Regions from separate parts of the Nocardia sp. NBC_01499 genome, predicted to be linked through region 3. Evidence: riboswitches for the same ligand, from Rfam matches in the RefSeq annotation. Region 3 holds a riboswitch; each other region holds the start of a gene.
What was found. A riboswitch is a leader RNA that binds a small molecule or an ion and turns the genes downstream of it on or off. The one in region 3 is predicted to bind cobalamin.
Positions count from the first base shown of each region.

Region 1 (4,854 bases), 2.0 Mb from region 3:
GAATCCTCACGGGCATCGCGATTTTGGGCATGTGGACGTTGGCGGGCGCACTGATCGGCACGATCGCGCGCGGTCCAGCGCTGGCCGTCGGCCTCGGCCTGGTGTGGGTGCTGGTGGTGGAGAACCTGCTGCGCGGTGTCGCGGGCATCTTCTCGCCGATCGCGTTCATCACCGATCACCTGCCAGGTACCGCGGCCGGTTCCATGGCGGGTGCGATGCGGACGGTCGGCGCCGGGACGCCCGGCGTGCTCGACATCCTTTCGCGCACCGAATCGCTGCTCATGCTCGGGATCTATATCGCGGTCTTCGTTGCCGGGACCATGTGGCTGATGCGCAGGCGCGACCTGGTGTGAGAAATCAGTCGAAAGCCGTTGGCGGACAACCGTCAACGGCTTTCAGCCGTGCGTAAGCACCGAGTGGGCGAGGTGTCGTAGCGCGTCGGCGATCTGTGCCGGGGTCAGGCCTCGGCTGCGTTGCTGTTGGTACACCTCGGCCGCCAGGGGGGCCAGCAACGGATCGATGAGTGCGTCCGGCTCGCGAATCTTGCCCGCCAGCAACAGGGCTCGCACATGGGCGTACCAGAACCCGTACGAGCCCGTCGCGAATCGTGCACCGCCGGTTTCCGCGCCGAGCACCAAATCCGCGTGAGCGTCCAGCAATTCGACCATCGCGGTGTAGAACGCGGCCAGCCGTTCCGCGGGCGGCGCACCAGGGCCGAGCGGTGGCAGGCCGCCGATCAGCTGCTCCTGCAGCGCTCGTTCGTGTTCGTCGAGCAGGGCGACGGCGATCGAATTCGTATCCGGGTAGCGGCGATACAGCGTGCCGCGGCCGACGCCCGCCGCCTTGGCGATGTCGTCCATCGTCACGGTGCGTGGATCGCGGGAGGCGAACAGCTCGGCGGCCGCGGCGAGCACCTTGGCCCGGTTGCGCGCCGCGTCCGCGCGCTCGGGCGGGGTGGCCGCTCGCCCGGTGAGCAGATCCGTCTGGCTGGTCATGTCGCTGACTGTACCCGTTTCCGGAATAAGTGGACGATGCGTCCAGTTGTCGGTATGGCCGGTTTCGGCACCAAGTGGACAAGGTGGTCGCGCTCGCGCTGATCATCGGCGGAATCGTGTTGGCCAGGGTCACCGATCCCGAATAGCGAATGGCGCCAATGTTGCTCGTACAGCGCTCTAGTCCGACCTCGAGACGTGGGGAGGTGGGCTGGCTAAGCTCGGTGCGCATCCACATCATCAGCGAAAGGACCGTGATGCCTACTCGTACCGCGCGTACTGCTTGGACCGGCACTCTGCAGGAGGGGTCGGGACAGGTCGAGCTGGCCAGTTCCGGGGTCGGCAAGTACGACGTGTCGTTCCCGAAGCGTTCCGCCGAGGACGCCGACGGCACCACCAGCCCGGAGGAGCTCATCGCGGCGGCGCACTCGTCCTGCTACGCGATGGCGCTGTCGGCGCAGATCGGCAATGCGGGCGGCACCCCGGAGAGCCTGGATGTCAGCGCCGACGTCACCCTCGGCCCCGACCCGGCCGGTGGCTTCCGGATCAGCGGCATCAAGCTGACCGTGCGCGGCAAGGTCTCCGGCATCGACGCGGAGGCCTTCGCCGCCGCGGCCGAGGCCGCCAAGGCGGGCTGCCCGGTCAGCAAGGCGCTTGCTGGCGTCGACCACATCGTCCTCGACGCAGCCCTGGCGTAACCAAGCACAAACAACTGCCCGGTTCGCGTACCCCTCGTGCGCGAACCGGGCAGTTGCGTTATCCGGCAAGTAATTTCGTGTCTGGCCTTAAAGGCTCGGAGCGGCGGGAGAGAAGTAGCGGCGGGCTGCCGGGTGGTACATCGCGGGAATCGCGATCAGCACCGCGACGATGTGGATCGTGCGGAACAGGGCCACCAGCGCGCCGTCGAGGGTGATGGTGGCGAACAGGTCGCCGAACTTGTCGGCGGACAGCAGCGCCGCGAGCGGTTCGATGATCAGGGAGAGCAGGCCGATCACGCCGATACCGAAGGTCAGCAGCAGGCGGGCCCAGCGGGCGCCGTGCGCCATTCGGACGGCGACCAAGAGCACGACCAGGTAGATCCCGAGCCGCACGGCGAGCCCGGTGGCCAGGCCCGGCACGTCGATGTGGTTGCCCGCCAACGTCACCGCGGTCTGTTCGATGGCCTCGGCCACTCCGGCAAGCAGGGCGACGACGAGGCCGCCGAACGCGACGCGCACGGCGCGCGGTGGTTGTGCGGGTGCGCCCGAACGCGGTGGTGCGGGCCAAACGGAAAGGGCAGTGCCGGTCATGACACCGACACTGCCCGTCGAATTCCGGATCTGGATCAGCCCGCGGTAGCGATCGACTCTCGTACCGGAGTACTACTGCGCGTGGCGAATTCGGTGAGCGCGGCGAAGCCGAGGGCAAGGCAGGCCCACAGCGTCGCGGTCTCGGCCAGCGAGGACGCCCGGAACTGCCACAGCAGCGCGGCCGGGAAGTCCGCCTTCACCTCGTTGATGCCGGGCAGCACGATGTAGCCGACCGCCGTCACGAGGACGAACGTCGCGAGACCGCCGATCAGCCGCACCGTGCTCAGCTGGTCGCGCAGCAGCTTGTAGACGTACCCGCTCGCGCCGACGGCCACCAGGCCGAGCAGCACGGCGGCCACCCAGAGCAGGGTGCGCTCGTTGATCGTCGCCGGATCACCGACCGCGGGCGGGTTCGCCGGGTACTTGAAGAACGGCACCGCGACGATCGCGGCCCAGCCGCCGAGCCCGATCCCCAGCGCGAGTTTCGGCCCGGAGAGCGTGCTGTGGCGGCGCGCGAAGTGGGCGACCGAGGCGAAGATCGCGCCGAGCGCGAGACCGGCAAGGCCGAGCGCGAGGAACTGTCCTGCCTTCTGGCCGGTGCGGCTGACCAGTGGTTCTTCCTCGTCGCCGTGCGAATGCCCTTCGGGCGCCGCCGATTCCGCGTCGTGCGAATGCGCCGCGGTGCCGGCTTCCTCGATGGCGATGGCGGCGTCGACCTTCGGCTCGCCGATGAAGTAGCCCACCGACGCGGCGAGCAGGCCCGCGATGAGCCCGGCGAGCAGGCCGCGCAGCAGCAGGGTCTTCAGCGAACCGATCAGGGGGACGGCAGTGGGTGAGTTCAATGGCACGGGAGCCCCAGCAGGTGGCGTCCGTCGTGCATCAGCTCGTGCAGGTACATCCCGCTGCGCGAGATGACGCCCTGATCGAAGCCGACCAGGTACAGCGTGAGCAGTGCCAGCAGCACGACACCGACCGTGACGAGCACAGTGGCCAGTGAGTCGGTTGCCCGGCTCGGCGAATGCGCGATTGCCATGCGAGTCCTCCTAGGGATACGCGAGGTCGGACCTTCGTCCTCCCCAGCGCTTTCAGCGTCCCGTCGAATGGGTGCGAGGGTGCCGGTGTCTGGCTATCCGGCACCCACGGACTCGGTGCATGGAACACAGTGGCGCGACCGCTCCGGAATTACACCGGATTACCGCATCACCCTCGCGTTTTGTCATGCGCACTGTGGCACCTGAGGGCACCCGACGTCAACACGACCAGCGGAGTCGTGCTCTGACGCCGGGCAGGTCAGCCCGTCAGGGTCAGTCGGCAGGCTTCGCGGCCACGTCGATGACGACCTCGAATTCCAACAGCGACGCACCCGTGGATACCGGCTTCTGCCGCTCGCCAGCGTGCGCCTCGCGCGCTGGCCCGTCCCGCCACGCCGCGAACGCCTCTTCCGAATCCCACTGGGTGACAACGAAGTACCGCTTGTCCCCGGCGATCGGCCGGAGCAACTGGAAGCCGAGGAACCCCGGCGAGCCCTCGACCGCGTGCGCGCGGTGGGCGAACCGCTTCTCCAACTCGGGGCCAGCGCCCTCGGGAACCTCGATCGCGTTGATCTTCACAACAGCCATGGGCTCGACAATACGACCCGCGAGCGTCCGTCCGGTATGGGCCATATCGGGGGTAGCGCGCACGGCGCGCGCGGGCCCGGCAGAATCAGCGGGGTGTTGCACGACGAAGGCGGAGCGGGCGTCCCGATCCTGCTGCTGCACGGACTGATGGGCAGTGCCAGGACCTGGCACGATCAACTGGACTGGCTGCGCGACTACGGCCACGTCTACACCTTCGACGCCGCCGGGCACGGCAGGCCGGCACCGGACGAGCTGACCACCGAGGCCTTCGTCGCCGATCTGGCCGCGGCGACCGCCGGCATCACCGAACCCATGGTGGTGATCGGGCATTCGATGGGCGCGCTGCACGGCTGGGTGTTCGCCGCGACGCACCCCGAGCGGGTGCACGCGCTGGTTGTCGAGGACATCGCCCCGGATTTCACCGGCCGGACGGCGGCGGACTGGGCGGCGATGATCGAGGCGTGGCCGCAGCCGTTTCCGAACGCTGATGCCGTGCTGAAGTTCTTCGGGCCGGTCGCCGGGCGGTATTTCCTGAACTCGTTCGAGCACGGCCCGGATGGTTACCGGCTGCACGGCTCGGTCGCGACGTTCCGCGATATCTCGCAGGAGTGGGGCAGCCGCGACTTCTGGCCGCAGTGGCACGCCATCCGCGTGCCCGCGCTGCTGCTAGAGGGCGAACACACCATCACCCCGCCCGGCCAGATGCGGCAGATGGCCGAGACCCACCCCGACGCCGAACACGTACTCGTCTCCGGCGCAGCCCATCTCGTGCACGACGACCAACCAGACCAGTACCGCACCGCCGTCGAACGCTTCCTCCGCCGCGTGCTGAGCCCCGAGGCGCACACCTCCTGACTTCCCGCACACAAGAGGTGGGTCAGCGCGCGTTGCCGCCTTCGCCGGCGAGCGCGAAGAGGCCGTCGACGGTCTGCTCGATCAGTCCGTCGACCAGTA
Region 1 covers NZ_CP109426.1:4,962,162-4,967,015, reverse strand. Annotated here, with positions in the region: gene OG203_RS22705 (ABC transporter permease) at 1-353, shown strand, start outside; gene OG203_RS22700 (TetR/AcrR family transcriptional regulator) at 396-995, opposite strand; gene OG203_RS22695 (OsmC family peroxiredoxin) at 1,250-1,690, shown strand; gene OG203_RS22690 (hypothetical protein) at 1,778-2,281, opposite strand; gene OG203_RS22685 (CbtA family protein) at 2,317-3,129, opposite strand; gene OG203_RS22680 (CbtB-domain containing protein) at 3,120-3,314, opposite strand; cobalamin riboswitch at 3,377-3,542, opposite strand; gene OG203_RS22675 (antibiotic biosynthesis monooxygenase family protein) at 3,586-3,900, opposite strand; gene OG203_RS22670 (alpha/beta fold hydrolase) at 3,994-4,755, shown strand; gene OG203_RS22665 (A/G-specific adenine glycosylase) at 4,778-4,854, opposite strand, start outside.
Region 1: another riboswitch for cobalamin. It lies ahead of OG203_RS22680 (CbtB-domain containing protein); the one in region 3 lies ahead of metE (5-methyltetrahydropteroyltriglutamate--homocysteine S-methyltransferase).

Region 2 (4,854 bases), 2.1 Mb from region 3:
CCGTTGAAGATCAGCGAGCCGAGGCCGGGCCCGAGGACGTAGGCGACGATGGCGGCGACGCCGACGATCATCTGGGTGGAGACCCTGATGCCGGTGAGGATCACCGGCCAGGCGATCGGCAATTCGACGGTCAGCAGAATGCGCCAGCGCGAAAAGCCGATACCGCGGGCGGATTCGATGACCGAGGCTGGCACCGACCGCAATCCGACGATCGCGTTGCCGATCACCGGCAATGCCGCGAAGAACGCCAACATGATGAAGGACGGGACAACGCCGAGCCCGAACGGCACCAGCAACAGCGCGAGCAATGCCAGCGAAGGAATGGTCAGCGCGACCCGGCTAGTGGTCAGCGAGAGCGCGGACAACAGCGGCAGCCGATATACCGCCACGGCGATCAGAACGGCGACGACAGTGCCGACCAAAACCGTCTGAAATGCCAGGGAGGCATGCTGATAGGTGAGAAACGCCAGAAATTCTCCCCGGCCGCGGAGATAGCCCCATAGATTCACGCGATTCCCATCGTCGGCGGTCCCTGTATATGCGTAGTCACCGGGCGCGAGCCGTCAAAGCGTAATCGAGGCCGCGCGTTCGGCTCTGGATGGCGCGCGGCGGGTGAATCGCTGAATTATGCCGCTGTCGTAAGTGGGTCGATGGCGGAGTAGTACTCGGCGTTGCCCGCGATCACGGTGCTCGGCGCGCCGTCGATGCCGACGGGGATGGTGCCAGCCAGGGTGATGCGGGTCAGCCTGCGGTGTTCGCGGCTGTCGTAGTCGTCGATGGCGTAGTGCTGGGTGGCGTGGTTGTCCCAGATCGCGACGTCACCCAGGGACCAGTCCCAGCGGGTGGTGTTCTCCAGGCGCGTCACCCGGTCCTGGAACAGCCGGAACAGCGCCTGCGACTCGCTGCTGGACACGCCGACGATCTGCTTCACGAAGCAGCCGAGCAGCAGCGCGCGTTCACCGGTCTCCGGGTGCACGTGCACCACCGGATGCTCGGTCTCGAAGTAGGTTGACTCGAACTCGCGACGGTAATCGGCGGTGTTCTCGTCGGCGTGCTGCTCGGTCTCGACGGCGTAGTCGTACTGGTTGGTGTGCCGTGCGCGCAGGCTCTCGGCCAGCCGCTTGAGCGGTTCAGGCAGCGCGTTGTACGCGGCGACGGTCGACGCCCAGGTGGTCGAGCCGCCGTAGCTGGGCAGGGTGACCGCGCGCAGGATCGATGCCTTCGGGACTCGATCGACGAAGGTGACGTCGGTGTGCCACACGTTGGAACGGCCGTGCCGGGAATCGATGGCCAAGCTCTTCACACCCGCCGAGGTGAGGGTCGGGTGCGGGGTGGTCGGGCGGCCGAGCAGTTCCGCGAACTCGTACTGTCCGTCCTCGGTCAGGTGCTGCTGTCCGCGAAAGAAGATCACCCTGTGCTTGTTGAGCGCCGCGCGGATGGTGGCCATTGTCTCCGCGTCCAGGCTGCCACCTAGTTTGACCCCGTCGATTCGCGCGCCGATGGTGGCACCGAGCTTGACCACTCGCACACCGGACTCCGCTGCGTTATCGACGGACATACCAAGGCCTTTCGCTTCAACCAGACAGACAGAACAGACGTAACCACGCTGATTCGGGCCTGACCAGCTTTACGGTCACCCAGATCCGAACGAGAACAGCGGGCCACGCTCGGGTAACGAGGTCGGGTGATCCTGAACCGTCCCCACTTTCCGGCCGGCTTCATGGTTGAGTCATCACCGGCTGGGATGGCTGTTGTTGAGCGTAATAGGCGGCTTCGTACTCGACGGGTGGGATATGGCCGAGCAGGCTGTGCAGCCGCTGGTTGTTGTACCAGTCGACCCATTCCATCGTCGCGTACTCGACATCGTCGAGCGCCCGCAGTGGCCCGGTGAGAAACGGGCTGTCACGGGCGAGGGCTTCGGTCTTGAACAGCCCGATCGTCGACTCCGCCAGGGCGTTGTCGTAGGCATCGCCGATACTGCCGATCGAGGCCGCAATCTGTTCTGCGGCAAGGGTTTCTGCGAATCTTATCGAGGTGTATTGCGATCCCGCGTCGCTGTGATGGATCAATCCATCCTCAACGGCGTGACCATCGTGATCGCGCCGCCACAGCGCCATTCTCAGTGCGGTGGTGACCATGGCAGTGTCCTTGATCGTGGCGGCCTGCCAGCCCACGATGGAACGGGAGAAGCAGTCGATCACGAACGCCACATACACGAACCCCGACCAGGTGGGCACGTAAGTAAAGTCGGTGACCCACTTGCGATTTGGCTCGGTTGCGGTGAAGTCGCGGTCGAGAAGGTCCGGGGCGCGGCGATGACCGGCGCCTTTCCCGCCGATCGTGGTGCGGTGTTTGCCGCCGCGGACCACGCCCGACAGACCTTCGTCACGCATGAGTCGGTCGACGGTGCCGATCCCTACCTGGAGGCCCTGGCGGCGCAGATACGGGGTCATCTTGCGGCGCCCATACATTCCCTCGGGCGTGCCGATGGTGGCCAGCAATGCGTCGGTCAGGCGCGCGTCGGTCACTGTCCGCGCCGAAGCCGGCGCGGTTTTCCAGTTCCGATAGGTTCGTCCGGCGACCTGCACGCCCTGCTCGGTGAGCACGCGACAGATCGGATCGACCCGGAAACCCAGCCCCCGCATCTGATCGATGAACGCACAGATCACCGGCGGCGCGGGTCGATCTCCCGCGCGAAGAAAATCGAGGCAGCTTTCAGAATCTCGTTGGCCTCCTTCAGATCTCGGACTTCGCGTTCGAGTTCTTTGATCCGCGCCTGCTCCGCACTCGTCACACCGGGAGCCTTCCCGGTGTCAATCTGGGCCTGCTTCACCCAGACCCGCAACGACTCCGGGTGGACACCGAGCTTCGGGGCGAGCGCCTGGCAGGCGGCATACGCCGACGGATACCCGTCGAGGCGGTCCAGCACCATCTTCACCGCACGCTCACGCTGCTCGATCGGATAACGCTTGGGCATGGCCCACATCCTTCACAAGGAAAGAAGCGGCCGAAAAGCCGGGGCGGTTCATCCTTGACCCGTGGATTCGGCCGCTTCTAGAGTTGATGTCTGCTGGGTGTGAGGAATCTGGTGTGAGTCCAGAGCGGTCGCGCCGCTGTGAGCACGCTTCGAATAGTGGTGTGTGAGTCAGAAACTCGGCCCGGCAGGAAGTTTCATCCTGGATGTAGGGACGCGTAATCCCTGGAAGGAGTCCCGCATGGCCACCTATGTACCGCATGCCGGTGTGACGGTCCGCCCGCTCAGTGCTTCGGTATCGACCACGTTGTGGATGGTCGGAACCGTGCTCGGGGCGTTGCTGATCTATTACTTCATCGGCATCGACCAGGGCGCGGTGTCGGTGTTCGGCAGCGATACGCACGTGCACGAGTTCGTGCACGACGCACGGCATTTCCTCGGCTTCCCATGCCATTGATCCGGCCAGGCCGGAGCGGGTGGTAGCGGGATGGAAAAACAGATCATCGGCCGCGGTCTGCTCGCCGGAGCGATCGGCGGCTTGTTGGCGTTCCTCTTCGCGCGGATCTTCGCCGAGCCGGTGATCCAGCGCGCGATCGACTATGAAAGTGGTCGAGACGAGGCACAGGAGACGCTGGACAAAGCGGCGGGGCATCCGATGGGAGACATGGGTGCGGAGGTGTTCACCCGGTCGGTGCAGTCCAATGTCGGCATCGGCCTCGGCATGATCCTGTTCGGCGTGGCCATGGGTGGATTGTTCGCGGTGGTCTACGCCCTGAGTGTTGGCCGGGCCGGAAAGGTTTCGCCGCGCAATCTGGCGTTGCTGTTGGCCGGTGGGTTTTTCGCGGCGTTGTACCTGGTGCCGTTCCTGAAGTATCCGGCGAACCCGCCGTCGATCGGGCATCCGGACACTATCGGGTCGCGCACCGGTTTGTATCTGGTGATGGTGGTGTTGTCGTCGCTGTTCCTGTTCGGGGCGGTGCTGCTCGGGCGGCGCCTCGCACCTCGGTTCGGCAGCTGGTCGGCGAGTCTGCTCGCGGCGCTGGCGTTCGTGGTGGCGATCGGGATCGTGATGCTGCTGCTGCCGCAGTTGGGGCATCTGTCGGCCAATACCGCCGAGTTCGGCAGGCAGGCGACGGAAACGCCGCAGCCGCTGCGAGATTCGTCGGGTGCGATCGTGTATCCGGGTTTCCCGGCCGATGATCTGTATCGTTTCCGGCTGTATTCGCTTGCCGCGCAGGCGATCCTGTGGCTGGCCATCGGTCTGGTCTTCGCGACGTTGACGGGCAAGTTGTTCGAGCCGACAGGTGGGCGAGACGCGGCGGTAGCGAGTACCGCCAAGCCTGCTGCTTGACGGTACTCGCCGAGCGTCGGCGTGGTTCGTGGGAAGGTGTTCGGATCAGGCGACAACCGAACGCTGTGGCACGCCGACGTATTCGCTCAACGGGCGGATCAGCGCGTTGGATTCGCGCTGCTCGATGATGTGCGCGGCCCAGCCGGTGATGCGGCTCATCACGAAGATCGGCGTGAACACCTCGATGTCGAAACCGAGCAGGTAATAGGCTGGCCCGGTGGGGAAGTCGAGGTTGGGCTTGATGCCGGTCGCCTCGTTCATGGTGCGCTCGAGGATCTCGTACATCCGCACCCACTTGTCACCGGCGGTGGCGGCGGCGATGTCGATGAAGGCCTTCTTCATCGTCGGCACGCGGGAGTCACCGTTCTTGTAGACGCGGTGCCCGAAACCCATCACCTTGTCTTTGTTGGCGAGCTTGTTGCGCAGCCACTGCTCGGCAAGGGCGGGGTCGTCGATCGCGATCATGTCGTGCATGACCGCCTCGTTGGCGCCGCCGTGCAGCGGGCCCTTGAGCGCGCCGATGGCCGCG
Region 2 covers NZ_CP109426.1:843,241-848,094, reverse strand. Annotated here, with positions in the region: gene OG203_RS03730 (ABC transporter permease) at 1-509, opposite strand, end outside; gene OG203_RS03725 (TauD/TfdA dioxygenase family protein) at 626-1,558, opposite strand; one part of gene OG203_RS03720 (IS3 family transposase) at 1,719-2,704, opposite strand; one part of gene OG203_RS03720 (IS3 family transposase) at 2,704-2,977, opposite strand; cobalamin riboswitch at 3,030-3,176, shown strand; gene OG203_RS03715 (CbtB domain-containing protein) at 3,216-3,431, shown strand; gene OG203_RS03710 (CbtA family protein) at 3,462-4,325, shown strand; gene OG203_RS03705 (bifunctional 2-methylcitrate synthase/citrate synthase) at 4,371-4,854, opposite strand, start outside.
Region 2: another riboswitch for cobalamin. It lies ahead of OG203_RS03715 (CbtB domain-containing protein); the one in region 3 lies ahead of metE (5-methyltetrahydropteroyltriglutamate--homocysteine S-methyltransferase).

Region 3 (4,854 bases):
GGTCGCCAGCTCCTCCACCTCGGTGAGCGGCGCCGTGTGCCCGCCCGCGGCGTCGATGAGCACCTCGTGCAAGTCGGACACGAGGCGCGCGTCCGAGTCCGCGGCGAAGAACTGGACGTCGAGGTCGAAGGTGGAGTTCAGTTTCAGCAGCACCGGGATGGTGAGCGGCCGCTGATCGCGCTCTAGCTGATTGAGATAGCTTGGCGATAGATCGAGCGACTTGGCCAGTGCCGCCTGGGTGAGTCTGCGTTCCTCGCGCAGCCGTCGAAGGCGAGCACCCGCATACATCTTCCGCACGGAAAGATCGTAGCCCCGGACCTTCGCAATCATCGCAATATCCGCACTTCTTCCGCCTAGAAATATGCGCTGCAAGGGATTTTGCGCGCGAAGTCGGCTGCGTAGCGTGCGAAGAGAGGATCTTACCGCCGCGATCTAGCGGGGCACGGTTGGACACGCGCAATAAGCGCCGGGAGCCGCTGAGTGTCAAGCCCTTCCGTACCGAGCAATTGCTTGGTTGAATCGAGGGGGCGGTGCGGACAGCGTGGTTCGCCCGCCCCTCGGCATCGGAAAGTGAGTCAGCCCTATGACAACCCCCGACGAACTCGTCCGCGATATGTGTCGAAGCTGGTCCGACCCAGACCCCGACCGAATCGCCGCGTTCTTCGCCGAAGACGCCGTCTACCACAACATTCCGCTCGAACCGGTGGTCGGTCGTACCGCCATCCGCGACTTCATCGCTGGCTTCCTTGCCACCTTCGAGGGCATCGACTTCGACATCCACCACCAGATCACCTCCGGCAACCTGGTCATGAACGAACGCACCGACACCCTGCGCGGCGCGGACCGCGCCATCCCGCTTCCGGTCACCGGCGTCTTCGAGGTCGCAGACAACACCATCGTCGCCTGGCGCGACTACTTCGACATGGGTGTCATCAACCGCGCTTTCAGTCCGGAGGGCTGACCGGGTTCAGCCCCGGGAATTCGTGGCAACTGGTCGGAACCGAATCGTAGGTTCGCGCGTCGAAGGTGGATAGGGGCGAATCATGGTGTGGTTCACAACGTGCGAAAAGGGGTTGGCATGGATCGGTGTCCGGGGTGTCATACGGCGTGGCGACGGGGGATGAGTGCCAGGTCGCGGCAGCAACCGGTCAAGCGGGCCGAGGAGCCGTGTGAGCGGTATACCTCACGGCGCAGGCGGGTGCCTCGGTCCGAGCCCGAGGCGGGCTGAGAACGAAGGTGATTGGGGTAGTGCGGGATTCGTGAGCTCCGCCGGGTGGCACTACCAACGGCTCAGCACCTCCTCCGTGAATCAGGAGGAGGTGCTGAGCGTGTCAGCGAACAGCCGAAATGTCAGCGCACGACCTGGACGGTCAGCGCACCGCCGTCGCGGCGGCAACCATGTTGCGCAGCGACGCTTCCACCTCGACCTGGCCGCGGGTCTTCAGTCCGCAGTCCGGGTTGACCCACAGCCGTTCGGCGGGAACGGCTTTCAGCGCCGCGCGCAAGGAGGCGGTGATCTCCTGCACGCTCGGCACGCGGGGCGAGTGGATGTCGTAGACGCCCGGCCCGACGCCGAGGTCGAAGCCCGCCGCGTTGAGGTCGTCGAGCACCTCCATACGCGAGCGCGCCGCCTCGATCGAGGTCACGTCGGCGTCCAGTCCGGCGATCGCGTCGATCACCTCGCCGAACTCCGAGTAGCACAGGTGGGTGTGCACCTGGGTGGCGTCCGAAACACCGGACGTGGCAACCCGGAACGACTGCACCGACCAGTCGAGGTAGGCCTGCTGGTCGGCCTTGCGCAGCGGAAGTAGCTCGCGCAGTGCGGGCTCGTCGACCTGGATGACGCGAATACCAGCGGCCTGCAGGTCCACCGTCTCGTCCCGGATCGCCAGCGCGACCTGCCGCGCCGAGTCACCGAGCGGCTGATCGTCGCGCACGAACGACCAGGCGAGGATGGTGACCGGCCCGGTCAGCATGCCCTTGACCGGCTTGTCGGTCAACGACTGCGCGTAGCTGCTCCAGTCGACGGTCATCGGCGTCGGCCGCTTGACATCGCCGAACAGGATCGGCGGCCGCACGCAGCGGGTGCCGTAGGACTGCACCCAGCCGAGCTCGGTGGCGGCGAAGCCGTCGAGCTGCTCGGCGAAGTACTGCACCATGTCGTTGCGCTCCGGCTCGCCGTGCACGAGCACGTCGAGGCCCAGCTTCTCCTGCAGCGCAATGACATCGGCGACCTCGGCGCGCATCCGGCGGATGTATTCCGCCTCATCGATCTCGCCCTTGTTGAACGCGGCCCGTGCCAACCGGATGGCCGAGGTCTGCGGGTACGAGCCGATGGTGGTGGTCGGCAGCGGCGGCAACTGCAGCCGCTCCTGCTGCAGCACGCGGCGTTCCTCGGCGGGCGCACGCCGGATCGCGTCCGGGCCGAGCGCCGCCAACCTGGCCCGCACCTGCGGGTCGTTCAGCCGCGCGTCGGCATGGCGGGCCGCCAATGCCGCACGCACCTCGGCCAATTCGGCGCCGATCGCCTCGGTGCCCTCGGTCAGTGCGGTGGCGAGCAGCCGGACCTCGGCCACCTTCTCGGTGCCGAACGCCAGCCACGACCGCAGCGCCTCGTCCAGCTTGGTCTCCGCGGTCAGCGTGTACGGCACATGCAGCAGCGAGCAGGAGGTCGAAACCGCCACCGACGCAGCGGAACCCAGCAGGGTGCCGAGGGTGGACAGCACGGCGTCGAGATCGGCGCGCCACACGTTGCGCCCGTCGACCACACCGGCTACCAGTAGCTTGCTCGCCAGTGCCGGGATGCCGGCCACATCGGAAACGGTTGTGCCGGAGGTGAAGTCGAGTGCGACGCCCTCGATGTCGGTGCTGGCCAACGCGGTCAGCGCGGCATCGGTGTGGCCGAAGTAGGTGGCAACCAGGATCGCCGGTCGCCCGGTCGCCGCTGCCAGCTCGGTGTAAGTGCTTCGCACCAGGGCGAGTTCGTCGTCGGTGAGGTCGGTGACCAGCACCGGCTCATCGATCTGTACCCATCCGGTGCCCGCCTCGGCCAGCAGCCCGAGCAGCTCGCGATACAGCGGCACGAGTTCGGCGAGCCGATCGAGGGGCGCCCCGCCGGTGGCCTTGGCCAGCTTCAGGAAGGTGATCGGGCCGATCACCACCGGACGAGCGGGCGCGCCGAGCTCGAGCGCCTCGCGCACCTCGCCGAGCAGCTTCTCCGGGTTCAGCGAGAACACGGTGTCCTGGTCGATTTCCGGGACAAGGTAGTGGTAGTTGGTGTCGAACCACTTGGTCATTTCCAGCGGTTCGACCGTGTCGTTACCGCGCGCGGCGGCGAAGTATCGGTCAAGCGGATCGGCGATCCCGGCCACTCGCGGCGGCAGCGCGCCGAGCAGCAGGGCCGTGTCGAGGACCTGGTCGTAGTACGAGAAGGTGCCGACCGGGATCGAATCCAGGCCCGCCGCTTGTAGTTCGGCGAGTTGGGCGTGCCGCAGGTCGCGCGCGACCGTGTGCAGCTGTTCGGCGTCGATCTTGCCTGCCCAGTAGGCCTCGGTGGCCCGCTTCAGCTCACGCCGCGGTCCGACCCTAGGTAGCCCGAGAACCGTTGCGGTGAACGGTGTCTGATTTACAACAGTCACGTTGTCTCTCCAGTGCTGGTGTCGTGGGCCCTCGCCATACGGGCTTGCGCGGCTACCGGAGATACGTCAGGAGATTCCGACAACAGAGCCCCGACACATCAAGTACTGGTAGAACCGCGCGCCCAGATCCACGAGGCGGTGGCCGTCGGATACGGCGTACCCGACACGGCTGGCAGGTCTTCGGACTCACAGGCACCGGCCTTGTCGGCCGACCTACTGGCCGTCGCTTCCCGGGTGTCGCGCCCAGTGCGTGTGACGGCGGTCGTTCCTGCTTACCGCTGCGGGACAGTCCCGGATTCCCACCGGGTTCCCTCTCGCCCGTCCGCCCTTTCGGGGCGAACGAACTCGGCTCCGCAACGCGACGACGGGGCTCCATCTCGTACGCGCGCGGTGAACCAGCTGCACCAACCAGCATAGGGCGTCGCGCGTGGCGGCGGTGTGGGCGGGCGCGGAAGCGGTGGCCGTCGATCATCCCGCCGACACGATCTGGTCATGTGTCCAAGTCTGTGAGGAAGCCCACGGAAGTTGGGTGTAGCCCAACTTTCTGAAACATGTTTAAAGTTATGCCCTCGGGGGAGGGGCTCCCGCATGGGGATCGATAGCAGGAGTACTTGTGGTGACTGAGCGGTCGGTATCGATCGTCATTCCGACGTACATCGGGACGGCGGAGGGCCTTGACTTCCTCGATGTGCAACTAGACGCCTTGACGTGTCAAGACTATGTGGGGGATTTCGACGTCGTAATAGCCGACAACGGCTCACCGCTCGACGTGAAAGTCCACCTCGACAATCACCCGACCAGTGACCGACTGAAACTTCAGTATGTCGACGCGTCCGGGACACAAGGCGCCGCATTTGCGCGCAACGTCGGAGCCGACAGTGCCGCCGGCGAGATTTTACTGTTCTGTGATCACGACGATCGCGCGTACCCGACTTGGGTCAGCCACCTGGTCGCGTTTCTGAACGAGGGCTACGATCTGGTTTGTTCTGCGGTCGAAGGTGATTCGCTCAACACCGACAATCCGCGACACGTTGCCAATGTCCCCGCACCCGACAAGTTCCAGCCCGTCGGGCTTTATGCTCCTGTGATTGCCGGTGGCAGCATGGCGTGCCGTGCCGAGGTCTACCGGAAGCTGGGCGGCCAGGACGTCACCTACGTCGCCAATGAGGACCTCGAATTCGGCTGGCGCGCGCATCGGGAGGGCTATCGCACCGGG
Region 3 covers NZ_CP109426.1:2,946,130-2,950,983, reverse strand. Annotated here, with positions in the region: gene OG203_RS13610 (short-chain fatty acyl-CoA regulator family protein) at 1-297, opposite strand, end outside; gene OG203_RS13605 (nuclear transport factor 2 family protein) at 584-961, shown strand; gene metE (5-methyltetrahydropteroyltriglutamate--homocysteine S-methyltransferase) at 1,371-3,638, opposite strand; cobalamin riboswitch at 3,792-3,998, opposite strand; gene OG203_RS13595 (glycosyltransferase) at 4,255-4,854, shown strand, end outside.